DNA from 2 places in the Virgibacillus halodenitrificans genome. Region 2 is predicted to be linked to the other one. Evidence: a T-box and tRNA genes for the amino acid it is inferred to sense, from the RefSeq annotation. Region 2 holds a T-box; the other holds one or more tRNA genes.
What was found. A T-box is a leader RNA that pairs with one kind of tRNA and senses whether it is charged. The one in region 2 lies ahead of trpS (tryptophan--tRNA ligase), so its partner is inferred to be a tRNA-Trp.
Positions count from the first base shown of each region.

Region 1: it has a tRNA-Trp gene. The T-box ahead of trpS (tryptophan--tRNA ligase) is inferred to sense a tRNA for this amino acid. The anticodon was not compared.

Region 1 is NZ_CP017962.1:656,808-673,000, forward strand. It holds rRNA gene BME96_RS03355 (23S ribosomal RNA) at 1-1,896, shown strand, start outside; rRNA gene rrf (5S ribosomal RNA) at 2,051-2,166, shown strand; tRNA gene BME96_RS03365 (tRNA-Asn) at 2,203-2,277, shown strand; tRNA gene BME96_RS03370 (tRNA-Ser) at 2,280-2,371, shown strand; tRNA gene BME96_RS03375 (tRNA-Glu) at 2,388-2,462, shown strand; tRNA gene BME96_RS03380 (tRNA-Val) at 2,467-2,542, shown strand; tRNA gene BME96_RS03385 (tRNA-Met) at 2,564-2,640, shown strand; tRNA gene BME96_RS03390 (tRNA-Asp) at 2,688-2,764, shown strand; tRNA gene BME96_RS03395 (tRNA-Phe) at 2,803-2,878, shown strand; tRNA gene BME96_RS03400 (tRNA-Tyr) at 2,900-2,984, shown strand; tRNA gene BME96_RS03405 (tRNA-Trp) at 3,007-3,080, shown strand; tRNA gene BME96_RS03410 (tRNA-His) at 3,091-3,163, shown strand; tRNA gene BME96_RS03415 (tRNA-Gln) at 3,189-3,263, shown strand; tRNA gene BME96_RS03420 (tRNA-Gly) at 3,267-3,341, shown strand; tRNA gene BME96_RS03425 (tRNA-Cys) at 3,351-3,424, shown strand; tRNA gene BME96_RS03430 (tRNA-Leu) at 3,432-3,515, shown strand; gene BME96_RS03435 (metallophosphoesterase family protein) at 3,938-5,035, shown strand; gene BME96_RS03440 (DUF4317 domain-containing protein) at 5,493-6,683, shown strand; gene BME96_RS03445 (fructose-bisphosphatase class III) at 6,883-8,814, shown strand; gene BME96_RS03450 (TetR/AcrR family transcriptional regulator) at 8,947-9,516, opposite strand; gene BME96_RS03455 (efflux RND transporter permease subunit) at 9,785-11,731, shown strand; gene BME96_RS03460 (hypothetical protein) at 11,734-13,551, shown strand; gene BME96_RS03465 (Maf family protein) at 13,907-14,473, opposite strand; gene BME96_RS03470 (RDD family protein) at 14,605-15,006, shown strand; gene BME96_RS03475 (winged helix-turn-helix transcriptional regulator) at 15,153-15,506, opposite strand; gene BME96_RS03480 (LLM class flavin-dependent oxidoreductase) at 15,660-16,193, shown strand, end outside.
Region 2 is NZ_CP017962.1:916,002-932,194, reverse strand. It holds gene spxA (transcriptional regulator SpxA) at 331-726, opposite strand; gene BME96_RS04775 (c-type cytochrome) at 1,094-2,023, shown strand; gene BME96_RS04770 (GNAT family N-acetyltransferase) at 2,073-2,666, opposite strand; gene BME96_RS04765 (putative glycoside hydrolase) at 2,929-4,137, opposite strand; gene BME96_RS04760 (YdhK family protein) at 4,357-4,956, shown strand; gene BME96_RS04755 (DUF6944 family repetitive protein) at 5,210-5,746, opposite strand; gene BME96_RS04750 (hypothetical protein) at 5,963-6,286, shown strand; T-box leader at 6,460-6,638, shown strand; gene trpS (tryptophan--tRNA ligase) at 6,694-7,689, shown strand; gene BME96_RS04740 (YjbA family protein) at 7,730-8,491, opposite strand; gene BME96_RS04735 (YuzI family membrane protein) at 8,572-8,778, opposite strand; gene fabF (beta-ketoacyl-ACP synthase II) at 9,306-10,544, opposite strand; gene BME96_RS04725 (beta-ketoacyl-ACP synthase III) at 10,581-11,519, opposite strand; gene BME96_RS04720 (BMP family ABC transporter substrate-binding protein) at 11,671-12,627, opposite strand; gene BME96_RS04715 (hypothetical protein) at 12,651-13,265, opposite strand; gene BME96_RS04710 (DUF2929 family protein) at 13,377-13,556, shown strand; gene BME96_RS04705 (hypothetical protein) at 13,628-13,972, opposite strand; gene BME96_RS04700 (undecaprenyl-diphosphate phosphatase) at 14,136-14,948, shown strand; gene BME96_RS04695 (Crp/Fnr family transcriptional regulator) at 15,026-15,727, shown strand; gene BME96_RS04690 (TIGR04053 family radical SAM/SPASM domain-containing protein) at 16,193-16,193, opposite strand, start outside.

The sequences.
Region 1 (16,193 bases), 260 kb from region 2:
GGGAAACAGCCCAGACCGCCAGCTAAGGTCCCAAAGTATACGTTAAGTGGAAAAGGATGTGGAGTTGCCCAGACAACCAGGATGTTGGCTTAGAAGCAGCCACCATTTAAAGAGTGCGTAATAGCTCACTGGTCGAGTGACTCTGCGCCGAAAATGTACCGGGGCTAAACGTATCACCGAAGCTGCGGATTGTTCTTACGAACAATGGTAGGAGAGCGTTCCAAGTGCTGTGAAGTCAGACCGTGAGGACTGGTGGAGCGCTTGGAAGTGAGAATGCCGGTATGAGTAGCGAAAAAAGAGTGAGAATCTCTTTCACCGAAAGCCTAAGGTTTCCTGAGGAAGGCTCGTCCTCTCAGGGTTAGTCGGGACCTAAGCCGAGGCCGAAAGGCGTAGGCGATGGACAACAGGTAGATATTCCTGTACCACCTCATGAGCGTTTGAACGATGGGGGGACGCAGTAGGATAAGGAATGCGCACCGATGGATGTGTGCGCCCAAGCAGTGAGAAAGTTGGATAGGCAAATCCGTCCAACAATTTCAAGCTGTGATGGGGAGGGAAATAGAGTACCGAAGTTCCTGATTTCACACTGCCAAGAAAATCCTCTAGTGAGTTCATAGGTGCCCGTACCGCAAACCGACACAGGTAGGCGAGGAGAGAATCCTAAGGTGAGCGGGAGAACTCTCGTTAAGGAACTCGGCAAAATGACCCCGTAACTTCGGGAGAAGGGGTGCTCCTTTAAGGAGGAGCCGCAGTGAATAGGCCCAAGCGACTGTTTAGCAAAAACACAGGTCTCTGCGAAGCCGAAAGGCGAAGTATAGGGGCTGACACCTGCCCGGTGCTGGAAGGTTAAGGGGAAGCGTTAGCTTACGCGAAGCGCAGAACCGAAGCCCCAGTAAACGGCGGCCGTAACTATAACGGTCCTAAGGTAGCGAAATTCCTTGTCGGGTAAGTTCCGACCCGCACGAAAGGTGCAACGACTTGGGCACTGTCTCAACGAGAGACCCGGTGAAATTATACTATGCGTGAAGATGCGCATTACCCGCGACAGGACGGAAAGACCCCGTGGAGCTTTACTGTAGCCTGATATTGAATGTTTGTACAGCTTGTACAGGATAGGTGGGAGCCTTGGAAACCGGAGCGCCAGCTTCGGTGGAGGCATCCGTGGGATACCACCCTGGCTGTACGACCATTCTAACCCAGGGCCGTGATCCGGTCCGGAGACAGTGTCAGGCGGGCAGTTTGACTGGGGCGGTCGCCTCCCAAAAGGTAACGGAGGCGCCCAAAGGTTCCCTCAGAATGGTTGGAAATCATTCGTAGAGTGTAAAGGCAGAAGGGAGCTTGACTGCGAGACCTACAAGTCGAGCAGGGACGAAAGTCGGGCTTAGTGATCCGGTGGTTCCGCATGGAAGGGCCATCGCTCAACGGATAAAAGCTACCCCGGGGATAACAGGCTTATCTCCCCCAAGAGTTCACATCGACGGGGAGGTTTGGCACCTCGATGTCGGCTCATCGCATCCTGGGGCTGTAGTCGGTCCCAAGGGTTGGGCTGTTCGCCCATTAAAGCGGTACGCGAGCTGGGTTCAGAACGTCGTGAGACAGTTCGGTCCCTATCCGTCGTGGGCGTTGGAAGTTTGAGAGGAGCTGTCCTTAGTACGAGAGGACCGGGATGGACACACCGCTGGTGTACCAGTTGTTCCGCCAGGAGCATAGCTGGGTAGCTACGTGTGGCAAGGATAAGTGCTGAAAGCATCTAAGCATGAAGCCCCCCTCAAGATGAGACTTCCCATCACTTCGAGTGAGTAAGATCCCTCAGAGACGATGAGGTTGATAGGTCCGAGGTGGAAGCGTGGTGACACGTGGAGCTGACGGATACTAATAGATCGAGGACTTAACTAATTTTCTTCTTTGATCGTCGTTGTTTTTCTCTTATTTAGTTTTTAGGGTATAAATCATACATATTTACAATAAATACTTGATTTTTTCCTAGAAACAATTATAATAATGATTGTCATGAAAAATTCCTAAGTAACTCGGATCAAGTTTGAAATGGTCTGGTAGCAATAGCGGAGAGGTCACACCTGTTCTCATGCCGAACACAGAAGTTAAGCTCTCCAGCGCCGATGGTAGTTGGGACTTTGTCCCTGCAAGAGTAGGACGCCGCCAGGCATATTCAATAAAAAGTTGATCATTATATTGGATTATTCCACAGTAGCTCAGTGGTAGAGCAATCGGCTGTTAACCGATCGGTCGTAGGTTCGAATCCTACCTGTGGAGCCAATGGAGAGCTGTCCGAGTGGCCGAAGGAGCACGATTGGAAATCGTGTAGGCCGTTACCGCGGCCTCGAGGGTTCGAATCCCTCGCTCTCCGCCACCTTACTTATATTAATGGCCCGTTGGTCAAGCGGTTAAGACACCGCCCTTTCACGGCGGTAACACGGGTTCGAATCCCGTACGGGTCACCAACATGGAGGATTAGCTCAGCTGGGAGAGCACCTGCCTTACAAGCAGGGGGTCGCAGGTTCGAGCCCTGCATCCTCCACCATTAATTTTAAATTATTCACATCGCGGGGTGGAGCAGTTCGGTAGCTCGTTGGGCTCATAACCCAAAGGTCGCAGGTTCAAATCCTGCCCCCGCAACCAAATTAATTCATTGAATGACAATAGCACTTAAGAGTGCAAATTAATATGGTCCGGTAGTTCAGTTGGTTAGAATGCCTGCCTGTCACGCAGGAGGTCGCGGGTTCGAGTCCCGTCCGGACCGCCACTATTATTTAATACCATGTTGGTACTTTACAACTAAATGGCTCGGTAGCTCAGTCGGTAGAGCAAGGGACTGAAAATCCCTGTGTCGGCGGTTCGATTCCGTCCCGAGCCACCATTTTTTTGTCTTTATAAATATGGAGGGGTAGCGAAGTGGCTAAACGCGGCGGACTGTAAATCCGCTCCCTCAGGGTTCGGCAGTTCGAATCTGCCCCCCTCCACCATTTATCTTTTTAACATATAAGTAGGGGTATAGTTTAATGGTAAAACGAAGGTCTCCAAAACCTTTGATGTGGGTTCGATTCCTACTACCCCTGCCATTTTAATATGGCGGCCGTGGCGAAGTGGTTAACGCACCGGATTGTGGCTCCGGCACGCGTGGGTTCAATCCCCACCGGTCGCCCCTTTTAATATTCAATATCTTATATTGGGCTATAGCCAAGCGGTAAGGCATCGGGTTTTGATCCCGTGTATCCTAGGTTCGAATCCTAGTAGCCCAGCCAATTGCGGAAGTAGTTCAGTGGTAGAACACCACCTTGCCAAGGTGGGGGTCGCGGGTTCGAATCCCGTCTTCCGCTCCAATATATTATGGCGGTATAGCCAAGTGGTAAGGCAGAGGTCTGCAAAACCTTTATCACCGGTTCAAATCCGGTTACCGCCTCCATGAACATGCCGGTGTGGCGGAATTGGCAGACGCGCGGGACTCAAAATCCCGTTCCTTCACGGGAGTGTCGGTTCGACCCCGACCACCGGTATCATAGATATAAATACGACGACGTTTTAGCGAAATTTATTCGTTAGAGGGTCGTCTTTTTTGCGTTCATATTACGCAGTATGTGTGTGGCTAGTCTCCTGTCCATTTGTAAACAGGGGCTTTTCTTTGAACGAACGAAGGGGAGTTTTTTTTTATGGTTAAAAATCGAGATATACAAAGAAATAACTCATAAAACATACATCCGCAAAGGCAATAATTGCATTAGCTCTAGTTGATAAATTAAAAGGTTGTTAATTGTAATAAGCGTATTTATATAGAAGAAACGAGGAAACCATCTCTTCGTTTCTAAACTCCTGTCTCTCACAAAATAATTATCTTTACTAAACCTTAATTCACAATTTATTGTCAGTTAATAAATGATTGATAGTATTGAGACAAGACTTACTAAAGGAGGAACTTTGTGTGAAATTTAAAGCTATTTTTAGTACGATTACACTTGGACTAGCACTCATTTTCACTTTTGGTTTTTCTATGAACGTTGTGGAAGGTAAAACAGACAAGAATCAAAAACTGCAATTTAACAGTAACGGGAAATTTAAGATTGTACAGTTTAACGACACGCAGGATGACGAGGATATTGATCCACGAACTGTTGCTTTAATGGAGAAAACTCTAGATGAAGAAAAACCTGATTTTGTTGTGATTAACGGTGATATGATACAAGGTGATGTAAAAAACAAAAAACAAGTTAAAAAAGCAATAGACAATATTGCGCAGCCTATGGAAGAACGTGGTGTGAAATGGGCAATTACATTCGGAAATCACGATGAAGATCATACATTTAAGACTGGTATAGATGAAGAAAAGATGCTTGATATCTATATGTCATATGAACATAATATGAACCAGCCTGGCCCAAAAGGTGTTACAGGAACCGGCAATAATTCGATTGAAATCAGGAATTCCAAAAACGCAAAAGCCGCATTTAACATCTGGTTATTCGACAGTGGAAGGTATGCTCCAGATGAAGTAGCAGGTCAAGATTTTAAAGGTTATCAAACCTATGATTGGCTAAAAACGGATCAAGTCGAGTGGTATTATGAGACGTCAAAAAAACTTGAAAAGAAGAACGGCTATCCAGTTCCATCGCTTGCTTTCATGCATATCCCACTTCCGGAATTTGAGTATATGTGGTTTGCTCGCCCATACCAGGCTAATCAAGCAAGTCATCAAGAAGCAATAAAAAAGCATAACATAACCGGAGAGAAAAATGAATGTGTTTGTACTGGTCCATTTAACAGTGGTATGTTTTCAGCAATGCTAGAACGCGGGGATGTTAAAGGTGTATTCGCCGGCCATGACCATATTAATACATACGTTGGTGATTACTACGGTATTAAGCTTGGTTACGCAGGAAGTACTGGGTTTGGGGCGTATGGCCTTGGTGGCGAGGAAAATAACCGTTTGCGTGGAGCTCGAGTGTTCACATTGGATGAAAAAGATAAAGATGTATTTGTCGATACACAAATGGTCTTTGCTAGAGATTATGGGATTGAATAAGAGATTCTTGAATAAATCTAATTAGATATTAATTGCAAGGTTAATTTTAAAAGTAAGAACAGTCCTGATAAGAGATGAATCTGGCTGTTCTTTTTTCTTGTCTTTTCCCTTATGTTTAGCTTAGAGACGTGTTAGGTACATATTCTGTCCCTTCCCCTATGAAATTGATCTCTTCTTTATTATAACAGGCAAAGAAGAAGACGGAATTTGAAAAATCTTGGAATCTTAATTGAAAGAAATCTAGAAATTAATTTGTAATGGAATTAGGTAGTTGGTGAATATGTAAGATATTCTTGACGGATTCTGTCGCTTAATTTATTACTAATGAAGGAATACTAGCACAAAACTTTCCTTTCCACATTGCGTTTTATTTTCTATTAAATTTAATCACACATGCTAAAAAATGATAGAATAGATATAGAGTTATATATGTATTAGCCTTAGGAGTGAAACAGGATTGAATAAAAAAGATATCGCAAATATTCGTAAACAATTTAAAGTGAATAATGACTTATTAAAAATACATGAGATTTTTAATGTATATGTTATGAAGGAATCTAGTGAGATTTATCATTATCAAAGTGTGCCATTTGAGTTACTGGAGGATGAGCAAAAGGAGCTCTTTTTGGCTAACTTTAAGAAAGTATTGTCTGGGCAAATGGATGAGAAACTATTTGAGTTGAAGTTTCAGCGTGATGTGGAAGATAGTAGCCAGCTTATTTTACATCAGGGTCTATTAAGTAATGATACAGAGGAATGGAATAACCAAATGCTTCGTCTTGTAGAGAAAATGTTGAAAGACAAGCAATATGAGATGGACATTGTCATTACCTTCATTCGTGGTGAATATATGAAGCCGATGAAGCGCAGTAATGAGGAGTCCGAAGAGAATGCAAGAGATGCGGTTTATTCGCACTCCTTTATTATGGGAAGTATGAACAAGACACAGGACCCGAAGAAAGAACTGCTGTTTGACTATGTGGAAAAGGAATTCAAATATAATATCGTCGTAGACCCAATTATTAATTTGAAGGCACCTATGTCGGGATTCTTATTCCCGTGCTTTTCGGATAGCGCAGCAGATGTCAATCATGTGCTTTACTCAGCAGGAAAAGCCTATGAGCTGGATTATCATTTCATCGAAGAAGTTTTAAATGCCGAAGAAACAATGACCGCTGAGGATGATAAGGTTGTTTTCGAGGAAATCGTAAAAAAGGTTGCTGGTGATCAAATCAATACATCTACGCTTTCCAATGTGTATGATGAAATTCATCGGACCATTGAAGAAAATGAAGAGGAAGAGATACCGAAGTTTGACTATAAGGATGTTGAGCAGGTATTAAGGAGCAGTGGAGTTAAAGATATTGAAACAGAGAAGGTGGAAGAAGCTTTTAAAACGGTCATTGACGATGAAAAATATGAATTAAAAGCTAGTAGTATTGTACCGAAATACACATCAAAATCTATTAAAATAAAAACAAAGGTAGCGGATATTAAAGTTAGTCCGCAAGACTTAAGATATGTTCGCCAAGTACACTTCAATGGGAAGATCAGCCTTATGATCGAAGTGGAGGAAAACACGATCATTGAAGGATTTGAGATGATTCCGGAAGCACTCGTTCAGAAAGTGGTAGATAAAGAGGAATAGTTTTTTGGATGAAAGGGGAGCGGTAGTAGCTCCTCTCCAGATTATTGCATTATTCATTTTCGTGGAAACGCTTGCGGAGTTGGTAGACTACCCTTAAACTATCATTAAAGAGTAGCCATTATGTAAAAAGGGCAGACATTAAATCAGTTGATCTATACAGACAAAAGAAGCATAAACCTTTTGATGGGGAGGGAATCACTTGAAAAAGAATTTTTTAGATTTGTTGGCAAAAGAATACGATTGTGAAGAAAAAGTAGTAACGGAAATTATTAACCTGGAAGCGATTCTCCATCTGCCCAAGGGTACAGAGCACTTTGTCAGTGACTTACATGGAGAATATCAGGCTTTTCAACATGTGCTAAGAAATGGTTCAGGAAAAGTGAAGGAAAAAATAAGGGATATTTTTGTAGACCAATTGACAGAAGAAGAGATGAACGAATTAGCCACATTGGTTTATTATCCGGAAGAAAAGCTGCGATTGATTAAAAATAATTTTGCCGATCAACAGAAACTTAATGATTGGTATTCGGAAACGATAGAGTATTTCATAAAATTAATTTCTTACGCTTCCTCTAAATATACGAGATCAAAGTTACGTAAAGCCTTGCCGGAGCAGTTTGTTTACGTTATTGAAGAACTGCTTTATAAAACGAATGAATATACCAATAAGAAGTACTATTATAGTCAGATTGTACAACAGATTATTTCCCTCGGGCAGGCAGATAAGCTCATTACCGGACTTGCGTATACGACACAACGATTAATTGTTGACCATCTTCATGTGGTGGGGGATATTTATGATCGTGGACCAGAACCCGATAAAATTATGGATACACTCATAAACTACCATTCGGTTGATATTCAGTGGGGGAATCATGATGTGCTTTGGCTGGGGGCATTTTCCGGTTCAAAGGTTTGCCTTGCCAATATCATTCGTATATGTGCCCGTTATGATAATTTGGATATTATTGAAGATGCGTATGGTATTAATCTTCGTCCACTTCAAAACCTTGCAGAAAAATACTATGGAGATAATCCGGCATTTCGTCCAAAGCGTAATTCAGATAAAGAGCTATCCGAACAGGAAGCACTGCAAATTACTAAAATTCATCAAGCCATTGCAATGATTCAATTTAAATTGGAGATGCCTATTATTAAGAGACGTCCTAATTTTAATATGAAAAGAAGGCTATTGCTGGAGAGAGTGGATTATAAAAACAAGGAAGTCACCATTGATGATAAAACATACCCACTGGAAAACACCTGTTTTGCTACGGTTAATCCAGACCAGCCTGGAGAATTATTGGCCGAAGAAAAAGAAGTAATTGATAAACTGCTATTCTCTGTGCAGCATTCTGAAAAGCTCGCTCGTCACATGAAATTTCTGATGAAAAAAGGCAGCCTTTATTTGAAATATAACGGAAATTTATTAATTCATGGCTGTATCCCAGTTGATGAGCAAGGGAATATGGAAGAAATGGGCATCGAAAATAAAACGTATGCAGGGCGCGAATTGCTGGATGTATTTGAACATTATTTACGGAAGGCATTTGCCCATCCTGAAGAAACAGATGATTTGGCGACAGATATGGTGTGGTATTTATGGACAGGGGAGCGTTCATCCCTCTTTGGGAAAAGAGAAATGACGACATTTGAGAGGTATTTTATCAGCGACAAAACTACACATAAAGAAACAAAAAATCCTTACTATTATTTAAGAGAAGACGAGGATATTTGCCGGAAAATATTAATGGAATTCGGTTTGAATCCAGATCAAGGTCATATTATAAATGGCCATACCCCTGTAAAAGAGATTGATGGAGAAAACCCAATTAAAGCAAATGGGAAGATGATCGTCATTGATGGAGGTTTTTCCAAGGCGTATCAGTCTACAACAGGGATTGCAGGCTACACATTATTATATAACTCCTACGGTATGCAGCTTGTGGCACATCAAAAGTTCACTTCAAAGGAAGATGTTCTATTGCACGGAACGGATGTCTTATCAGTTAGAAGATTGGTAGATAAAGAGTTAGAAAGAAAGAAAGTTCTAGAAACGAATGTTGGTGAGGAATTGCTCCAAGAGATCTTCATGTTGAATAGTTTGCTTGAAGATCGTTATATGAAGTGAAAGCTTTGATGCCATTAATTTAAAACAGACTAAAAAAGAGCCGATTTAATGGCTCTTTTTTAGTCTGTTCTTTGCTTCAGCTCTACAATTAAGGAAATATGTTGTGTGGATCTGAAATACCGTTGAATAACCCTACTTCAACCCACTCAATCCTTGGTTAACGAGATTTGTAATTAACTGTGCCATTTCCTTGGACGATTTATCCATGCCATTATTTAGCCAAACCTTCATAATTTGAATACTTCCACTTATAATGAATGAACTTATATATTCAGACATATCATGATCAAGTCGGCTTACCTCCATCCAATTTTTCATAAGAAAATGCTGAGCTACGTCCATTACTTTTGTTTGAAAAGAGGAATCCTCGTTTATATTAAGCAGAGTCTGGCATTCATCCTGCTTTGAACCAAAGTATTCAATTAATCTCTCCGTCATTTGTAAAGATTCGTCCTCACTCTCAAAATCGTATCCGCTTAGATACATATTCAGATCCTCAATCAGTTCTTCCTCGATTTGTTCCAAGAGATCAAACTGATCAGCATAATGTGCATAGAAGGTGGAACGGTTAATATCTGCCAGTTCACATACTTCTTTTACTGTAATGGCTGAAATTTGTTTGTTCTGTAATAGTTTCATTAGGCTATCCTTTAATACCATGCGGGTATATTTCTTTCTTCTATCCAGCTTTTCGGAAGTCACGGTGAATCGCTCCTAAAAATTTTATTGTATTCCAACACAATAACCGATCATGTTGGAATACATACGTATTTTATAAAACTGTTTGTTGTAAAAACAACACGGTGTTTATATAATGATATAGTGGAATTTTTCAAAATGCAAGAGAGGGTGAACCATAATAAACATCGCGGCTCGAATTATTAAACATAAAAAGCCCATTGTACTTACTTTTTTTATAATTACATTAATCAGCGCCGTTGCTCAATTTGCGGTGGCTGTCAATTACAATATGGTAGATTATTTACCTGAAGATGCACCATCTACAGAAGCAATGGATGTGATGGAACAGGAATTTGATGGGGCGGTACCCAATACTTGTGTCATGATCAATAACGTTTCCATTCAGGAGGCACTCGCTTATAAAGAACAGCTTGCAGCCATTGATGGCGTGTCTGATGTTACATGGCTGGATGATGCGATTGACATCAAAACCCCTATTGAGATGGCTGATGAAGACACAGTAGAGTCCTATTATAAGGATAGTAACGCTCTATTCTCCTTTAGTATCCGTGAGGGAGATGAAGTAGCTGTTACAGATAAGATTTATGACCTCATTGGTGAGGACAACAATGCTATGGCAGGGGAGGCACTTAATACAGCAACCCAACAAACCATGGCCTTTACTGAAACGATGTACGCAGCAGCATTATTAATACCAATCATCATCATTATTTTGGTGATCTCAACAAGCTCATGGGTGGAACCACTGTTTTTTCTTACAGCAATTGGAGTTTCTGTATTAATAAATTTAGGAACAAATATCTTTCTTGGAGAAATATCCTTTGTTACCCAATCTGTTGCACCTATTTTACAACTTGCGGTTTCACTCGATTATGCTATCTTTCTTCTTCATAGTTTTTCTGACTATCGAAAGGAAGTGTCCGATCCTAAGGAAGCAATGCGGTTGGCAATGAAGCGGTCCTTCCCGGCAATTGTCGCCAGTGCCTCAACCACCTTTTTCGGTTTTATGGCATTAACGTTCATGAATTTTGAGATTGGATCGGATTTGGGCGTCAACCTCGTAAAAGGAATTGTATTAAGCTTTATTAGTGTTATGGTATTTTTGCCTGCTCTAACACTCATGTTTTATAAATGGATTGATAAAACCCAACATCAGCCATTGCTTCCAAGCTTTAAAAATATTGGAAGCAAAGTTATAAAGCTAAAAATCCCAAGTCTGATTCTTGTGTTCTTACTTCTGGTACCTGCTTTCTTAGCACAAAGTCAAACGAGTTTCATTTATGGGATTGGTGAACAACCCGAAACAACTCGAGCAGGTAGTGATGTGGTAAAAATTGAAGATGAATTCGGAAAAAGTACCTCAATGGTCTTACTTGTACCAAAAGGGGATGTTGCAAAAGAAGAAGAATTGGTGCAAGACTTAGAGAAAATGGAACATGTAACAAGCGTTCTATCCTATGTAAATACAGTAAGTCCCGCCATTCCTCCTGAATATTTGGATGAGTCTGTTACTGAACAATTTTATTCAGAGAATTACAGTCGAATCATCCTGCAAACAAATACAGATACAGAGGGAGATATAGCTTTTGACTTAATTGAGGATGTGGAAGCGACCACTGGAAATTATTATGGAAAAGAATTTTATGCACTTGGTGAAAGTGTTACCCTGTATGATATGAAAAATGTGGTCCAAAAAGATAATACATTGGTAAATTTGTTAACTGTTATTACAGTTGCACTTGTATTGCTTGTCACCTTTAAGTCGATTTCTTTTCCAATTATCCTTCTTTTGACCATTCAATCAGCTGTTTGGATTAATTTATCTGTTCCTTACTTTACAAGCTCTTCGCTTGTCTTTGTAGGATATCTGATTGTAAGTACGGTTCAACTCGCAGCAACGGTTGATTATGCCATTCTGTTAACGGAGGCATATAAAGAGAATCGAAAAGAAATGCCAGCCCTTGCAGCGATAAAGAAGACCCTTGACGAGAAAATTTTCTCTATTGCTATTTCTGCTTCTATCTTATCCAGTGTCGGTTTTATTCTATGGATCACTTCTTCTAATCCGGTCGTTTCATCCATTGGCTTACTACTTGGAAGAGGCGCATTGCTAGCGTTTATTATGGTGGTATTATTCCTGCCGGCGATGCTGTTGGTATTCGATAAGATTATTGAAAAGACAACCTGGAAAGCAAACTTTTATAAGGAGAAATGATGATGAATATAAAAAAGATATTGTTTGTCCTTGCAGCTGTGTTACTTGTATTGCCGTCACTTTTAGTAACAGCCTCTACAAATGATGGTAAAAGCACAGAAGCTGCAACAAAGAAAGATGGGAAGGTTTCATCAAAGGATGAAGTAGTCTATGCTACATTTAATGCGAATGGAAACACACAAAATATATATGTTGTAAACACGTTGGATGTTTCTCAAGCAGGCCAAGTGGCTGATTATGGAAATTATTCAAACCTGAAAAACTTAACAGATGACTCTGAATTGAAGCAGGCTGGTAAAAAGGTAAATGTCGCAGCTCCTGAGGGTAAATTTTATTATCAGGGGAATTTAGATAATCAGCAATTGCCGTGGAATTTCTCTATTTCTTATTATTTAGATGGAAAGGAAATTGCACCAAAAGAGCTTGCAGGGAAAAGTGGACATGTGGAAGTCCGAATAAAAACCTCTGCTAACGAAGCAGGTAACACTGAGTTTTTTGAGAATTATTTATTACAAATTTCTCTGACGCTTGATTCAGAAGTATACAGTAATATAAAGACTGAAGAGGGTACGATCGCCAATGTCGGTAAAAATAAACAAGTTACGTTTACTGTTATGCCTGAAAAAGAAGGTGAATTTAAGGTAGAAGCTGATGTAGTTGATTTTGAATTAAACGGGATTGAAATCACAGGAGTGCCTTCTAATATGTCCATTGATGAGCCAGATGTCGATGAAATGACAGGAGATATGAAATCTCTGACTGGAACTATTGCAGATTTAAATAATGGTGTGAGCAAGCTTAATAATAATGTTGCTTCTTTTGAAAAAGGTGCATCGGAATTAAAAAGCGGCTCAGATCAATACAAAAATGGAATAGCAGGCCTTAGCGGGTCTTCTTCTGAACTGGTTAATGGCTCAAATGAGATGAAACAAGCCCTGAAGAAAATGAGTAACTCAATTGGTGGAGAAGAAGAAATAGATTTAAGTAAGCTGGGAGAAATGACGAAAGGTCTTTCACAGATCTCAGGAGGCTTAAGGGAAACAGCCAAGGGACTAACAACATTAAAAGACAATTATGCTAAAGCTTATAGTGCACTAGATCAAGCCATGAATGATATATCTTCAAATGATATTTCTGAAGAGGATATTGAGAAGTTGTATAATTCCGGAGCTGACGAGAAAACGATTAAACAGTTAGTGGATACGTATACTGCTGCACGTAAGGCAAAGGGGACCTATAATGAAGTAAAGCAAGCTTTTGATTCTGTAGGTGGGACGTTAGAAGGTGTTGTCACTTCACTTCAAGATATGGCAGACAATATAGATACGATGGCTGCCAAAGTATCTTCTTCTATAGAGAGCCTCGATGTTTCTGAGGGAATTGCACAATTGCAGGAAGGGCTGGCAGCATTATCTAATAACTATAATACATTCCATTCGGGACTGATCGAATATACGAATGGAGTAAGCCAGCTATCTGGTTCTTATCAAGACATCCACACTGGCATTGGTGGGTTGGCAGACGGAGCAGAAAAACTGGAAGACGGTGTTGGTGAGCTTCATAATGGTACATCCAAGCTGCATGAATCAACTAAGGACTTACCTAAACAGATGACAAAAGAAATCGATGAAATGATGTCCGAATATGATAAATCAGACTTTGAAGCAGTATCCTTTGTCTCTGCTAAAAATAAGAATGTAAATTCCGTTCAGTTTGTTTTAAAAACAGAGAGTATTAAACATGAAGAGCCAGAATCAAAAGAAAAACCAGCTAAAAAGGAAACAGGATTCTGGGCTCGCTTAAAAGATTTGTTCACTTGATCAGCGCAACATTATAGCGTATAAACAAAAAATGGCAGGGATGGGAATAATTTTTCCATCCTTGCCATCTTTTATACGACCCATGGTATCTGCAGAAAAGAATAATTTTATTTTATCAGTTAACAATACAGGTGTACGAACGAGTGTTAAAACAAATGGAGGTAAAATTATGGGTAAGGATTCACACGCACCGAAGAAAAAGAACAATAAAGCTAAATTGCCTAATGAACAAAGACGTTCCAAAGGAAAATCTAATGCTCGTGGTGGAAGAAATTAAAAGTTTAGTTCCCCGCTACATGTAGAGTGGGGACTAAGCTTAAAAATTTCAGCTGTTTCTTATTTATCATCAACATTTCTAGTAAATAGAAAACCTGTTTAGTTCTCTGACAGTTCGAGAGAGTGGTAACCCGACAACATTAAAATAGTCTCCGACAATTTGCTTAACAAACATAGCTCCAATGCTTTGGATACCATAAGCTCCTGCCTTGTCATAAGGTTCTTCAGTGGCTGTATACCATTCTATTTCTTCTTTAGATAATGGCAAAAATTCTACTTTTGTACAAACCGTGAAAATTACTTCCTCCGTTTGGGAGCGGATCATAACACCACTAAACACTTCATGAATATCACCACTTAAGGCAGAAATCATTTGCACAGCATCTTCTCTGTTCTTTGGCTTTTCAAATATCTGTTGTTTATGAGAAACAACCGTATCAGCAGATAAAATGATCTCGTTCTTACTTTCAAAAGAAACAGCACGCCCTTTTCTTAGGGCTAGCTGCCTGACTTTTTCTACTGGATCATTGGTCACTACTAATGATTCATCTATGTTTGGTAATCGCTGGATAAAAGGGATTTTTACTTGCTTTAAAAGTTCCTGTCTTCTAGGTGAGGAAGATGCCAGAATTAATTTGTTTGTCATTTTTTATGCCTCCTGAAATTCTACGTGTGTGTTTCTTATTATGCAGCTCTTGAGCTTATATATTTCTAAATTAGTGAAACCTATCCTGCTAGAATTCGTATTGTTATAGAAATAAAGAGGAGGTTTTACCTATGAATGAAATTACTAAGAAACGTACCAAGGCTTTCTTCATAGATTTGGCTATATCTACCGCAGTAACTGCAGGGGCAGAGTTTATCCTGCGCAAAAAAATTAAAAATGAGGCATTCCATGCATTAGTTACACCAACCGTAGCTATGTGGTCTTTGGAATATGCTCAGTTGCGCAGAAATGGCCAAACAATTGGCTATAAGCAGTTGGGACTCATCTTAGAAAATGAAAATGGCGGACTGCCAACTTCTCGTCAAATTTTAAAACGAATGGCCTACCGCGATACGATCAGTACATTTGCATACTTAGGAAACCCTAAAGGCTTTGATAAGGAAGAGGGAGCAATTATGCCTCATGACCACTATTCTGCAACGAAAGTAAAGGAAGTGGAGACAGTACAATAGAAGCCTCGCTAGACTACTATACCAGCTTACGGTAGCTGGTTTTTTTTATTAGTAATAATACTCCTATACACTTGCTTTTCTTACCTTATGGGCTTTGTACATCAAATTTTAATTAACCCCCTCCTTCTAGAGGTTGAGTTGAAAGGTTAATTTTGTTTAATTTGGTTTATTTGCTTCTCTTGTTTATGTGCTGTGTGTTTTGTACCCCATTCATGCATGGCCTCAAGTATTGGTTCAAGGCTTCTACCGTACTCTGTAATGGAATATTCCACTTTTGGAGGTACCTGAGGATATACTACACGCTGAATAATATCTTCTTCTTCCAGTTCACGAAGTTGCTTTGTAAGCATTTTTTGCGTTACGCCAGGCATACTACGTTTTAAATCGCTAAATCGTTTTGTCCCCTCTTGCAAAAGATGTAATAATATAATTGGTTTCCATTTTCCTACTAAAATGCCGAGCGCATCTTCCACGCGACATTCTTCAGGGACTTTGTCCATTGTTTTCCCTCCTTTAGTATCTTTTTTGATACTATACCACTTAAAAGTGCGTACTTACTTTATAGGTTTATATTGTCTATAATAACATTGGATAAATAAACAGCAAACCTTTACCCTATAAACAATAAATGCGAAAATGAAGGGGATAAAATAATGGAAAAATACGGAATTAATCCTAACAAGGGATTAGAATTCGGAATATATACATTAGGAGATCATTTACCTGACCCTTTAACAGGGAATAGAATTTCAGCAGAGCAACGCATTCATGAAATCATTGAATATGCTAAGCTGGCTGATCAGGCAGGAATAGACTTCTTTAGTGTAGGAGAGAGTCACCAGGAATATTTTGCTACCCAAGCACATGCTGTAGTTTTATCTGCCATTGCCCAAGCAACAGAAAATATTAAGATTGCCAGTTCCTCAACGATTATAAGTACATCAGATCCGGTTCGTGTATTTGAAAACTTTTCTACACTTGATTTAATATCAAACGGACGTGCGGAACTCGTCGCCGGTAGAGCATCTAGAATCGGTCTATTTGATCTGCTTGGTTATGATGTCCGTGATTACGAAGAATTATTTGAAGAGAAGTTTGATCTTTTGTTACAAATTAACGAGCAAGAAACAGTAAATTGGCAAGGAGAATTTCGTGCTCCCTTAAAGAATGCAAAAGTGCTTCCTCGC
Region 2 (16,193 bases):
ATCGGTTCATTGTCCCCTCAATTAACCATTTATTCATTAAAAGCTATATATATAACTATATGACTTGAGTATATAGTTTCTTCTTAGACCTATTGTATGATAACTTCCACCATATTGGAAATTAAAAAGCCCATAATTCATAGAATAGTTAATAATATATTTTAGACCATTTACACCATTTTGTCACCATGAAATTAATTTAAACAAGAGGACATGCTCATGGCCAAAACCAAACTGATAATACGGTCGGCTTTTTGTAGTGGCTATTTAAAATTAAAAACGCAGATCATCACCAACTGATCTGCGTTTTAATTTATTTAATGAATCTGATTAGTTAACCATACGTTGCGCTTCACGTAATTGAAACGTACGAACCGTTCTAGGTAAAAATCGACGAATCTCATCTTCGTTATAGCCCACTTGCAGACGTTTTTCATCTAGTATGATTGGTCTGCGTAACAGACCAGGATTTTTTTGGATCAAATTAAATAGATCCTTCATTGGCAATTGCTCAATGTTAACATCCAATTTTTGAAAAACCTTTGAGCGTGTAGATATAATCTCATCTGTACCATCTTCTGTCATTCGCAATATTTCTTTGATCTCATCCAATGATAATGGTTCAGAGAATATATTACGTTCAGTGAACGGTATATCATGCTCTTCTAACCATGCTTTTGCTTTTCTGCAAGATGTACAACTTGGTGAGGTATAAAGTGTTACCATTAAAACTTCACTCCTCATTCTGATATGGGTTTTTTCATTTCGAAAACACGGATTAACTTATTCGATTATTAAATTAAAATAAGTTTAATTAACCCCTATGTAAAGTATACTACATTTGTCTAATGAAAGGTAGAGGATATTCAAGAAATTTAGGGTTTTTTTATGTTTGTTGAAATGTATTTCTGTCATTAATGTTAAGTTACCCCTAATCATTTTTAATTAAACCCTCTAATTGAAAATAATTGATAATTTTTTTAATAAAAATGAACAGCAGCCATTATTGACATTAAAACTGTGATAAATGTCATAGTTTTATTACTGAAAAACAGATAGCTTAGAGATAGAAGATAAAAGGAGGGAAAAAGATATGCTTAGAAGCAAATCAATTTATTTTTTAATATTAATTTTTCTAATACTAACCGTAGCTTGTTCTGATAATGAAAACGCGGAAAAACAATCCAATACGAGCCAAAAAGAAGCTGCGAATGAAGAGCTTGCTTATAATCCTCCATCAATGGATGACTTGAATCCAGATGATCCTCTTACAGAATATATAACCTATGGGCAAGAAGTGTTCAACGAAACAAATACCATCTTGCCCGATAATGTAGGAAATGAACTATCATGTATGAGCTGTCATGCAGATGGCGGTCTTTCTAAGGCTTCTTCCATGGTAGGTGTTACAACACAGTTTCCACAATACCGTCCCCGTGAAGGAGTGGTATTTACTATTGAAGACCGCATTAATGGCTGTATGGTACGAAGTATGAATGGGGAAAAACTTGATCCGGAAAGTAAGGAAATGCGAGCAATGGTCTCTTATCTAACATATATATCTGAGGGAATTGAAGTCGGAGAAGAAATTCCTTGGCGCATGCAAAACACCATGAAGGAAATTCCAGAACCTAGTGTATCCAGCGGGGAAGCATTATATGAAGAAAAAAACTGTTTATCTTGTCACGCCACCGATGGTTCAGGAACAGGAACAAATACAGGACCTGCTCTTTGGGGGGAGAATTCATTTAATGATGGTGCTGGTATGTCAAGAATGTCTAAGATTGCAGGATATATTCAAAATAATATGCCGCCAGGAGCAGCTGAGCCTTTAACAGATCAAGAGGCTGCTGATATTGCAGCTTTTATTCTATCTCATGAAAGACCGGAATGGAAAGGACATGACACAGATTGGCCTAACGGAGGCAGACCAACAGATATAATTACCAAAGACAGACGGGAAAAGATCAGAGAGGGCACATTCGATTGGTCTGAAATAGACAATATTATACCAGCAAAATAGCTTTAAATAGAGAAACCCATCCTTATACCGGATGGGTTTCTCGTTCAATTTATACTTTTTCTTTTGGGGTTAAACTTTGCAAAATATCCGCTGTATCCCGATCCTCATCATAAACAAGTACCTCATCTACGGATTGATATGCCTTTCCATACAACTCTTTATCCTTATAAGTATGAATATCTTCATACATTCTCTTCATTTGCTTATAGATAACCTCTTCTGAATCGTCATTTGGTGACCAATATAGTATCTCCATAGGAGTTTCTTCATTTGTCGCCAATGAGCGTCGGTTATAACCAATTGACTGGGCATGGGTAAAGCCTTCTCTGCTATAAAAATGCAATCTCTTTTCTGTATCTGAATCCTCGTAATCCACAGGCTCCACTTCCAAGATAATTGGCTTATTCTTTTCTTTAAGCTTTTCAATTAGCTTATGACCTGTTCCTTTGCCACGAGCTTTTGAAGATACCCATACATAATCTATAAAAATAAACGTTTCAAACTCGGCATACATCATTACGTGCAGGGGACTTTCGTCTTTGTAATATACATCCCCCTTTTCCTCTAGGAGCATCTCCATATGCTCTTTTGATTTCATTTCTTCCACTGGAAAGTACTCGTTCAATTTCTCATACCAATTCATTGATCTACTCCTTATTGTTTTAGTAGTCCGTTTTATTATAACGAATCAAAATCAATTTGTTAAATTCATCTCACAGGGTAGGATATCCAAATAGAGCAATTTACATTAGCTTTTCTTAAGAACAACCCATTTTATTCCAAATTACTCGTTCTTATAGCGGATTTTAATTAATTAGGTGTAGATTAGAGAGAGCTTGTTACACTTAGATTATGCAACATGAAAACAGACCACTATTTTAAATAATGGTCTGTTCCGTTTAAATTTATTTTGACAATCCAACTTTATAGTCTACATTTTCGGTGTACGAGTTTCCTGCGTTCCATAATAAAAACTCGTGTATGTCATTTTCATATAATGCCTTGATCTGAGCCTCAACCTCTGCTTTTCCATATTGTTTTGTAGGCCCACTATATAACCAAGGTGCTTCGAAGTCTTGAATCCATGGGCGAGAAACAGGTGGGTCTTCCAATTTACCAAGAACTTCATTTTCCACCTTTGCATATTCAGAAACTAATTTATATGGCTCCGTGTCTGGTTTCTCTATACCAAAATAGGAGGTCCAATGACTTGGATAAATCATAGAAGAAATAACATCTACATTTTTAGATATGCGTGAAAAGTTTTGCCCAATTCCAGGTGTTTCTTCTAATGTTGCTGCATATCCAAAAATATCTACTGCTACATCCACATCATAATAAGAGAGCTCTTCCCTTGCATATGCTACGAAGTCAGTAACTGCTTCTACTCGTTTCTTTATGTTGTTCATATCTGCATCTTTATAGTCACCAAGAGAATAGTTTAACTCTTCGTCTCTGTGCTCAAAGCCTTCCGGGAAGCGAACATAATCAAATTGGATTTCTTGAAAACCCATTTCCGCTGCTTTCTTGGCAATTTCTACGTTATATTCCCAAACTTCTTTTTGGAACGGACTAACAAAGGCATCACCGTTTCCGTTTGTCCATACCTTTCCATTCTTGGTAAAAGATAAATCAGATCTTTTCTTAGCCAACACTGTATCCTTAAATACAACAATTCGGGCGATTGGATAAATTCCTTTTTCTTCTAACGTTTTCATAAGTTTCTTTGGATCATCAATATAATTTTTCCCAATATCTTCATAAGGAGAGCCTTCTTCCGGCTTGAAAGTAAGGTTTCCATGATCTTCTTTAATATCAATAACCATTGAATTCAAGTCAGTTGTTTCTATTAAATCAACAAGCTTATCAAACCTGCTGCCCCCGGCTGAGTTTCCTGTTACATATATACCTCTGACTGCATCTGGATACTCAAATTCATACCCTGAATCATATGTAAATCGCTTCATCTTTTTATCTACATCAATCGGCTTAATGCTCGTTTGTCTTTCCTTATGTAAGTTTGCTATTTCTGCCTCATCTGCGCTAATAACTATTGGTATCATCAGGCATACGAAGATAGCGCTGACAAAGGTTAGGTATTTTCCTAATCGCATAAACTATCAATCTCCCATTCTGTTATATTACCAGTATAAAGGAAAACAATAATTTTTTGAATGAAAATTAATAGATTTTGTCATTTTTTGTTATTGTCTAAGGACTGTTCGTTTAACTTCCCCTACAAAACATTTTTCAAAAATGTAAACAAGTCTGCATATAATCTGCATTTTTTATGGGTATAGTAGGAAAGAATTGTTATCTAGGAGGTAAATACAATGAGATTAAAAAAAGTTTTAATGAGTCTGTTGTTACCATTTTTCCTTATAGCGCTCACTGCTTGCGGACAAGGTAATGATGAATCCCCCTCAAAAGAATCATCAAATACTGAGATGAATTCAGAGACCACGGAAGAAAATAATTCTGAATCACATGGGGAAATGAATCACTCAAGTTCTGGTGAAGTTCCTGAAGATCTGAATAGTACCAAAAATCCAACCTATGAAGTTGGAAGTAAAGCGAAAATTACTACAGACCATATGCCAGGAATGGAAGGCGCAGAAGCAACGGTTTCTGGAGCATATACAACAACGGTTTACACAATTTCCTACACCCCAACAACAGGTGGTGAGAGAGTAGAAGACCACAAATGGGTCATACATGAGGAAATTAAAAATGCAGGTGATGAACCGTTAGAACCCGAAGCTGAGGTTACTATTAATGCCTCTCATATGAAGGGGATGGATGGTGCTACAGCTAAAATTGATTCTGCTCAAGAGACTACTGTATACATGGTAGATTATGTCCCAACAACAGGTGGCAAAAAGGTAACAAACCACAAATGGGTAACTGAAAGTGAATTAGCACCAATTCAATAAAGATCTTTTAATTGAGCTCCAAAACAGCTGTGATGCGGGAAGGGTTATTTCAAAGGTATGGGTGAAAAATAGCTGAAATGCAGTATGAAATATAAAGAAACATATGCTTACATCAATTAATTTTGATGTCGATCTACAACTATATCATGAAACAGTTGATAACCAACTACCAACTCATACGAGCCATTTTACAATTAATGTTATTAGTAATATAAAATAAAGGTGTATTAGGATGGGTGTTTTCCTTCCCACCCTAATACACTAAATTATAAGCTTCGTAATAATAATTTTTGTGCGTTTCATTTTCTATTGTTAGGTGAATGGCTGAAATGATAGCCCCTCCCGCTTGAATCCATGCTCCAGTATAATCTAGTAAACTAGCATCAACCTTTTCTTCCTTCTCTATTATTCCAGATATGGACTGAAGACTGTTTCCGATAATCTGCAATAAGTCCCCAATAGCTTCAACCAGCTTATTTTCCCTCACCGCATGTGTAAACCCTACTCCGGCTCCCACCGCTTGGATAAGGTTACCTTGAATTTCAAGAGTGATGTTTTTTTGATATAGACCAACCACGACAACCAGATTTCCAGTTGATTGAACTTCGTTAGCAATTTTATTTACTATTATCGAGGAATTTTCAGAAATAATGGCATTGCCGATAGCTTGTAGCATATTTCCTGCTTTTGCAAATACCTTGCTATTTGTCTCACTAAAAGCAGGCTCTATTGCATTTATTACTGTGCCGGATGCTTGAATCCACCCACCCATTACTGCTATGTGATTCAATTAGCTCATCCTTCCGAAAACATTTTCAACTAGCTTCATTGTGATGATATTATATGAAAAAATAAATAATTTTTGCTGTTTTTTCATAATAAATCATTAATTATGTGATTGCCTATGCAATTTCTTATTATATAACATAGGTTAATATAACTGTGCGGATATATTATTCTGTATAGAAAAGAGTGAAGACTGTATACAAAAAATGGAGGTTTTAGAATGAATGACAACACGAATAATTTTCAGTTAGCTCAAAATGATGAGAGGATTTTCGGGCGCCCGTTCGGCAGACCATTTGGTTTTGGCCGTCCTTATGGTTTTGGATTCGGCAGACCATTCGGTTTTGGCCGTCCATATGGATTTGGATTTGGCAGACCATTTGGTTACGGGTATCCTTATGGTGGATTTGGGTTTGGCGGGCCATTTTTAGGTGGCGTAGTTGGTGGTTTATTAGGAAGCGCATTACTTTCTCCATACGGTTATGGATATGGATATGGATATGGATACCCTTATTATGGTGGCTTTGGATATCCATTTTATTAGAAGTCTTACTGTGTAGGTGAGGTGATTTCCAGGATTACAATACAGGAAATCACCTATTTCCTATTTCAGATCTTATGCTTAATGTTTATTTTCAACATATGATTTTCTCAATTGATACTTGCGCCCCTATATGAACTTGCATTTTTGTATAAATATATATATAATGATAAAAAATAATAGCAATGAAAAAGGCGTAGTACAATTGCCCCCTGAATTCTAGAGAGCTTGTGGTTGGTGTAAACAAGTATCAAGGTATATTGGAATTGGACTTTGGAGCTAATTTTAACACACAAAGCGATTCTGTTGTATGACAGAATAATAAGGGTGGCACCGCGGTTCATTCGTCCCTGTTTATGGGGATTAATGAGCTTTTTTTAATGGAAAAAAATAAAATTGGAGTGAACAAGATGAAAACAATATTTTCAGGTATTCAGCCAAGTGGTACATTAACCATTGGTAATTATTTAGGGGCGATACAACAGTTTGTCCAGTTACAAGAGGAGCATGATTGTTATTTTTGTATTGTAGATGAACATGCGATTACCGTACCACAGGATCGTTTGAAGTTGCGACAAAATATTCGTTCACTTGCAGCAATTTATCTGGCTTCAGGTATTAATCCTGATTCCTCTACACTATTTATTCAGTCTGAAGTTAGCGCACATACACAGCTTGGATGGATGCTACAATCGATCAGTTATATGGGTGAGTTGGAAAGAATGACACAATTTAAAGATAAATCGGAAGGTAAAGAGGCTGTTTCTTCTGCTCTATTCACCTATCCATCTTTAATGGCTTCCGATATTTTACTTTACAATACAGATATCGTTCCAGTTGGAGAAGATCAAAAACAGCATTTGGAGCTTACACGTAATTTGGCTCAACGTTTTAACAATCGTTTTAATGATATTTTCACTGTTCCAGAAGTTAAAATTCCTAAGGTTGGCGCACGCATTATGTCTCTACAGGAACCAACGAAGAAAATGAGCAAATCGGATACCAACGAAAAAGGCTTTATCTCTATGCTCGACGAACCTAAGAAAATTGAAAAGAAAATTAAAAGTGCGGTTACTGATTCAGATGGTATAGTGAAATTTGATAAAGAGAATAAACCTGGGGTATCCAATCTATTAACAATTGAATCCAGTTGTACTGGAAAATCAATCGAAGCACTTGAAGCAAAATACGAAGGCAAAGGTTATGGGGACTTTAAGCAAGGCGTAGCAAATGCTGTTATAGATGTACTGCAACCAATTCAGGAAAAATACTACGCTCTTCTCGATTCAGAAGAATTAGATACCATATTAGACCATGGAGCAGAAAAAGCTGCCTTGACAGCTAATAAAAATTTAGCTAAAGCTAAAAAGGCAATGGGCCTTGGCAGAGTTAAAAAGAAGAAATAAATACGAAGTGGGGAACGTATCATACGTTCCCCCTTCTTGTTTATTGTAGCTTTGAAGCGTTTTCTTCTTTTCCGTTTTCCATTTCATATAGTTTCTCAAGAAATGGCTGTCCTTTGATTAGCTTTGCACACAAATCCTCATGAGAGCTTGTCCATCCTTTTTTCACACCATTATACAAAGCTTGCCAAACTTGATCTTCATTCATATCGCGAATGTAGGGATAGTTTTTCGGGTCCCATTCCGTAAGCCAATAGCGTAATTCTCCAAGATTGTTTGCTGTACGCAGCTGATCAAGACCCATCATTAATAACTGTTTCAATTGACGTTCTTTTCTGGTTAAACCGAAAACGAGCTCAGGCTCTAGTGAAAGCATATGATACTCTTTTTTGTAATGTCTATCATCAAATTTGAATGATTGTGCCTTCGTATTTTGGATCATATCATATACTAGTTGTTCTTGCCTTGGAATTAATCTGCTTTTCCTAACAGGGATCTGATAGCCTATCGTGTCAATTACCATAATATCATTTCCATCTGTAATAATAGCAGCATATTCCATAACGTTTCTCTCTTGCCCTTTACGAGAGTATGCCCGTTTATAAATTACGTCCAACATCGGTTTAGGTAGCTCGTGCATGTCATTTTCAATATAGTTGTATAGATTTTCCGTTATGTACAAGAGGGGAACCTGATCTAACAACTCAATTTTATCCTCTTTTCGCCATTCATGAAAATAACATACGTTATACCCATTCTCTTCTCCTTCAAACCAATTTACCCATACATCATGCAGATATAACATACAACAACCCTCACTTTAAAATGTGAATTTACCATTCATTATGACCATCCTCCTAGAAAAATATTCTAAATCTGTTAAGATTATGGACTATGTGGAAATCGGTAAATTACAAATGCGATTAAAATCAATCCAGCCGGAAGAAAATAGCATTCTGGCCTTGTTGAAATAAAGCTGAAGTATTCCAACCAGGTTACCCCTGCAGGAAGAAAATTTGTATATGCTATAATTGTGACCCCACCTGTTACAGCAAGTCCAAAGCCAATTAAAAATAAAAATATATACCCCATACCATCCCCACCCCATGCTTGTACACCGTAATTAATTCCATTTTATGCAGCTAATCAGGAAAAAATGAGGGATGTCTGAGCTTTCATTCATTGTCCGCTTCATGATAGACATTCACACGTGTTTTCACGACCGCATTGTCCGTCATACCTTTTATGATAGACATTCACACGCATTTCCACGGCCGCATTATCCGTCATACACTCGATGATAGACATTCACACGCGTTTCCAGGGCCGCATTGTCCGTCATACACTCGATGATAGACATTCACACGCATTTCCACGACCGCATTGTCCGTCATACACTCGATGATAGACATTCACACGCATTTCCACGGCCGCATTGTCCGTCATACACTCCATAACAGACAAGGTAAGTCATATTTAAGAAACCTAGAAAACCTTAAAATCTTTGCCACCAAAGCTAATAAGCTCTTTGCCCGCCAAGAGCAATAATGGATACAGAGCCATAAAAAAAGGCCGATCAGCAACTTTTGCTGATCAGCCTTTCTTAATAGTTTCTTATATTATTGATATTTTTTAAATACTAATGCTACGTTGTGTCCACCAAATCCTAGAGAATTGCTGACTACTACGTTGACGTTCTGCTTCCTGGCTTCATTTGGAACATAATCCAGATCACAGTCCTCATCTGGTGTTTCATAGTTTATTGTAGCAGGTATAATGCTATCCTCAATTGTTTTTAGAGAAATAACTGACTCTATACCACCTGCCGCTCCAAGTAGATGACCAGTCATAGATTTTGTCGAGGAAACAGCAACCTTATATGCATATTCACCAAATACTGTTTTTATTGCTTCTGTTTCAAATTTATCATTTAGTGCAGTACTTGTCCCATGCGCATTAATGTAATCGACATCTTCCGGCTGCAAGCCTGCATCTTCAATAGCTTTTTGCATTGCTCGAGCAGCACCCTCACCATGCTCAGCTGGGGCTGTGATGTGGTAAGCATCTCCGGTTGCACCATAGCCAACAATTTCCCCGTAAATATGTGCACCACGTTCTAATGCAGTCTCCAATGTTTCCATGATCAAAATACCTGAACCTTCACCCATAACAAAACCATCGCGGTTTTTATCAAATGGACGGCTTGCTTTAGAAGGATCTTCATTCAATGACAGTGCTTTAGCTGATGAAAAACCAGCAAAGGCCATATTAGATATTGGGGCTTCTGTACCTCCAGCTATAATATAATCAACATCTCCACGCTGCACCGCTTTAAAAGCATCGCCAATTGAGTTTGCACCAGAAGCACATGCAGTCACACTACAAGAATTAATTCCTTTTGCACCTAGCTGAATAGACACCTGACCAGCCGCCATGTCTGGAATCATCATAGGAACAAAAAATGGACTAACACGCTTCGGTCCCTTTTCCAAAAATTTTGTATGCTGGTCTTCCCATGTTTGCATACCACCGATGCCTGAGCCGATCCACACCCCAACACGATGTGCATTGGAATCATCAATTGTCAACTTTGCATCTTCCACCGCCATTTTGGCTGCTGCGACTGCATATTGAGTAAATGGGTCCATTTTTCTTGCATCTTTTTTGTCCATATATGCAGTAGGGTCAAATTCCTTTACTTCTGCTGCTACTTTTGCAGGGAAATCATCTTTGTTTACTCTCGTTACAAAATCAATTCCGGATTTGCCTGCAAGAACATTTTCCCACATGGTGTCTACATTGTTTCCTAAAGGAGTTATTGCTCCAAGCCCTGTAATAACTACTCTTTTATTATCCATAAGGTAACCTCCTATAATATTTCGTTCTATTTTTGTCTATTTTCCCCAGCGTAAAGCGACGGCTCCCCAAGTCAAACCGCCTCCAAAGCCAACCATTACTACTAAATCATTATCTTTTATTTTACCATCTTTAACTGCTTCTGATAACGCCATTGGAATTGATGCTGAAGAGTTATTTCCGTATTTCTTTATCGTTTTTGCCATTTTGTCTTCTGAAATGCCTAAGCGCTCACGTGCTGCATCCATGATTCGGATATTTGCCTGGTGTGGAATTAAATAGTCCACATCTTCTTTGTTTAGACCAATTTCTTCAATGACATTTACAGTAGACTCCGGCATTTGACGAACTGCAAACTTATATACTTCACGACCATTCATTACTAAATGGTTATCTTCATTTTGATATAATTCCTTGCCTCCTGCACCATTTGCACCAAGTTCAAAGGATAGAATACCCTTCCCTTCTGAAACTTCACCTATAACAGCGGCCCCTGCTCCATCACCAAGCAAGACACATGTTCCACGGTCCTCCCAATTGGTAATTTTAGATAGCTTATCTACACCAACAACGAGAATATGCTTATATGCTTTTGTTTCAATAAATTGCTTAGCCGTAATCATACCATACATAAACCCTGAACATGCTGCACTTATATCCATAGCCGCAGCATTCTTCGCACCTAATTTATCTTGTATCATACAGGCTACAGATGGAAATGGCGTGTCAGGAGTTACTGTTGCAACAAGAATCATATCGATGTCTTCTGCTGCGATACCAGATTCCTCTATAGCCCCTTTTGCGGCATGGTATGCCATGTCAGATGAATCTACGTTATCTTCTGCAAGTCTACGTTCTTCAATTCCTGTACGCGTCCGGATCCACTCATCATTTGTATCGACAATCTTTTCCATGTCCTTGTTTGTCACAACTCTTGTTGGAAGGTAATGACCTGTACCTAATACACCAACGTTCATATTTCCATCTCCTTATATATTAAAAGTTTATTATCAATTATTATGACTTGGTACTAATTTTAATGTATTAATGTGCAACTTGCAAGAGTAAAAGCTGCTAATCAACCTCCCAGCACGCTTTAAAAAACCAGTGTATAAGGGGTTCCCTATATTAGCGGGCATTTGGCAGCTTCCCTGTTTCTATGTATTCCTGAATGGATTCTTTGATTTCTTGTTGAAAGCTTTCAGGAACAAGTGGACTGAAATCTCCGAGAGATATAACGCCATCACCAAAATCAAATGTAAGAACCCCACCATCGAGATTTCCCTTATCAAATCTCTCTGCTGCAATTTCATAAAGCTTGTCCACATGTTGTACAGTGCTTGTTAAAACAGTGTTCTTCCCTAACTTCAATTGATCATCTACATACCCTATTGTATGGACATCATTCCTCTTCGACCTTTCAATAATTTCATTACTAAACGAATCTCCTGTTGGATAAAATACATCAATGTCATTTCCAAGCATCTTCTTATAAATATCTATAGCTAAGTCTCTATTGACCCATGTGTTTAATATTTTTATATAAATATCTACAGCAGGATTTTGATATTTTGCGCCCTCATAGAATCCCTCAATTTCGGGTTGCCATTCATATGCACCTATAATTCCCAGTTGATTTGTCTGTGTCATTTTACTTGCCACCATTCCACCAAAAAAACCCATAGCTTCTCCATTAAATTTTAAGCTTGTTAAATTGTCGGAATGAATATTGCCATTAAAATAGACAAAGTGGACATCGGGGTAATCATTTGCAATTTCTTTAAAATATTTACCAAAACTATTACTATGACCAAAAATTAGATTTACCCCATTTTCCACAAATTCATTTACCGCTAGTGCAACATCGTTTTCTGTATATATATTTTCTTTATAGTAAACATCCACATTCTCTGTTTCCTGAATTGCCATTAAGCCTTTATAACCTTTCTTCCCCCAGGCTTGCTCCTCCATTGGACTATCAAAGAGCATTCCAACAGCCTGCAGTTCGCCTCTACTATATAAATTGCATCCACCAAGTAACACTAATAAAATTCCACTTATACAGATGAAAAGTACTCGTTTCATTTCGGCACTCCATTCTACTTCAATTAATCCATATTATACATTGCTCCATATTGTTCATAATGTTTTATAACTTGCTCTATCCGTTTCTCCTTAGGTATATTGTCACGAATATAAATGGAATTTTCAAGCTTTTCTTTTTCTCTCTTTTTCATTTCCTTTGTTTTTACATACAAGGTAGATGAAGTTTTCTTGCCTTTTATCCATTGGATAAGTAATTTAGTGAACTCTTTTATATATATAGCATCTTGATCAAACCGCGTTGAATCAAATGGAATGATCTCTTTACCGTGAAGAATACCTTGTTTATTCATTGGCATCCATTCCCCATAAAGCAAAGGTGCGAAAATAAAAATTTCATTCGGACTTCGTGATCTATTTTCATCGGGGTTAATAACCAGAATGTGTTCTGCGTTCATTTCATTCGGCTTTCTATTACTATTAGTAAGAATGGCATGTTCATAAGATTTCTTTGTCTCTAAGTTCACCATTTGAAAAGAACTATTTCTACCAAAAAACATTGTTAACATATCATCCTTAGTTGTATCCTCTATTCCATTTACTTTATATCCATGCTCAAGTAAATCATTAATTATATGAAACCCAATCCAATCATTGCAAAATGCTACTAATTCCGTCATCATACTGCCTCCCTATTGAAATAATACTTTTATTTTATGTAAGGATTTGATAAACTAGGAAAGGAAGTTTGAAATCATTTAGACAGTTAAAGAAAAAATGAGGTGTTCACGTTGCGTTACATATGGACAATAATTTGGGCATTATTAATAAGCTCCGTTCTTTCCTATGTATTATCAAGCATGGGTGGCGAGTCATTCAGTTTCCTTAGCACGATAGTATTTGCCGGCATTCTTGTAGTGGCAATTGCTATATTAGGGGATGGCGCGTTGAAAGAGGATCATAGTAATTAATTGAAAAAGTTAGAGAGAACCCTTGCCTTTAAGCAATAGTTGGGCAAGGGTTTTCCTATTACATTATTTTCTTAATACCATGGCAAGATACTTAGTGCTGTAAGAGCTGCAAGTGGAAGTACCAGTCTGCGAAATCTTCTCGGTCTGTAAAACCCTGGATAGCCACCGAATCCGTACCCGGGAAAGCCGTAACCTGGATAACCAAAACCATAGCCAAACTGCCTTTGGTCATCTGGAGATGACATGTTTTGATGCTCCTCTGCACCAATTGGCACTGCAAAATAGACGTATTCATCATCTAATCCAGTAATAATTCCATCAACTTGGGAGCCATCTGTTGTTTCAGCAAGGACATAAGAATGCATATGTTTTTTACATAAATCGTATATATGGTTATAATCATTATTCATTTTCATCTTAACCGCCTCCTCACCATCTAGACTATTCAACTAGTAATTACTTGGTGACTTGTCAGCACATTAAAATAAATGATCATTGTTTTAGTGAGTCAATAAAGTTACTATCTTATCGAATATGTTTAAAAGAACGATTGAAAAAAGGAGATATCTCATGGAGACATTGACAGAACTAGGCACATTAATAAAATATTTAATTTTAGGGTTATTTCAAGGATTTACAGAACCAATCCCCATTTCTTCAAGTGGGCACCTCGTAATTTTACGAGAGCTTTTTTCTATTAATATAAAGGGATTATCATTTGAAATATTAGTTAATTTCGGATCCCTCATTGCTGTATTACTTGTGTTTCGAAAAGATATTATTCGACTAATCCAAAACACACTTCACTATGTTACAAAAAAAGAAGAAGCAGCCAAAGGTGATTTTCAATTTGTAGTTTTCCTTATCGTTGCTACAATTCCAACGGGAGTTCTTGGACTTCTTTTGGAAGATTATATTGAAGACAAACTAAGTGGAGTTGCTGTTGTTGGTTTTACGTTACTTATAACAGGCGCAGCTTTGTGGATTATTCGTAATATGCGAGGGAACAAAAATGATGGAGACTTAAAAGTGAAGGATGCATTGATCGTAGGTTTCGCCCAAGCTGTTGCCTTGATTCCAGGAATCAGCCGTTCTGGAGCCACCATTGTAGCTGCAATGCTTGTAGGTATGAAGCAGGAAACCGCATTGCGATTTTCCTTCTTGTTATATATTCCGGTCAGTCTTGGTATTACTGTCCTTTCATTTACAGATATTATTAGTGATCCTAATTTTGATGCCTTAATGATCCCATATCTAATTGCATTTATGGCATCTATTGTAGCATCTTTCTATGCACTTAAATGGTTTATTAATATTATGGCAAAAGGAAATTTAAAGTACTTCGCTTTCTATTGCTTTATTGTTGGTATCCTTGTTATCCTATTCTTATAGATATTAAGCAAGCATACAAAGTGTATGTTCCAGATAGAGTATGCTGTTCCAGTGTTTTATAAAGGTGGTTGCTCCGTATGAAAAGTAAAGTAAAGACATCTGAAGTTTCCACTGATCTTCAGAAGCTCCTTCATAAGGAAGGAAACCCTTTATCAATTAAGAAAGATACGTTTCTATTTAATGAAGGTGAGCCTGCTTCCAGATTATTTATGGTAACATCAGGAAAAGTACAAATTGGTAAGCTTTCCCCTGATGGAAAAGAACTGGCTTTAAGAATTTGTCATGCTGGTGATATTATTGGGGAAGTTAATTTATATTCCGAAGAAGTAAAATATATTCTTCATGCAAAAGTACTGGAAGATGGAGAAGTGATTGTACTCGATAAAGCAAAGCTAGAAGAAAGCTTACTGCAGGAAAAAGAACTTACTATTGAATTTATGAAGCTAATGAATAATTCCTATCGAAGGGACCAAACCAGATTTCGTGATCTTGTACTTTTCGGTAAAAAAGGCGCACTATATTCTACGTTAATCCGCCTTTCAAATAGCTATGGAGTAAAAACAAATCAAGATATTTACCTAGATATATCACTGACGAATCAGCAATTGGCTAATTTTTGTGGTACAACAAGAGAAAGTGTCAATCGCTTGTTAAACGAGTTGAAACGAAATTCAGTTATTTCCATGGATAAAGGCCATATTACCATTCATGATTTGAACTTTTTAAAGTCAGAAATAAATTGTGAAGACTGCCCTATTGTCCTATGCACCATACATTAAAACATATGAGGAGTCGGCTAGCATAAGCTGACTCCTTTTTTCTCTCTAAAAAATGGGGCTTTTGCAAATGTTGGGGTACAAAAGCTACTTCTCACTAGTTCGTAGTAGGAGTAAATGCGAACTAGTGTGGGACAATCGGCTGCAGAGCAAGATAATCCGCCAGAGAACAATTTAATCAGCTGCAGAGCAAAATAATCCGCCGGAGAACAATTTAATCGGCTGCAGAGCAAGATAATCTGCCGGAGAGCAATTTAATCGGCTGCAGAGCGAGATAATCCGCCGGAGAGCAATTTAATCGGCTGCAGAGCAAAACTATCCCCGGAGGCATTCGCAAACAAGCTATAGTTTGTTCACTATACTTTATTTTCCGAAGCGGCCATTTCAAACAACCAAGTTACTTCACAATATATCCATTTCACGAATCATTAGACCCAATAATATTAGTAAGTGCTTGCGATTCTGTTGT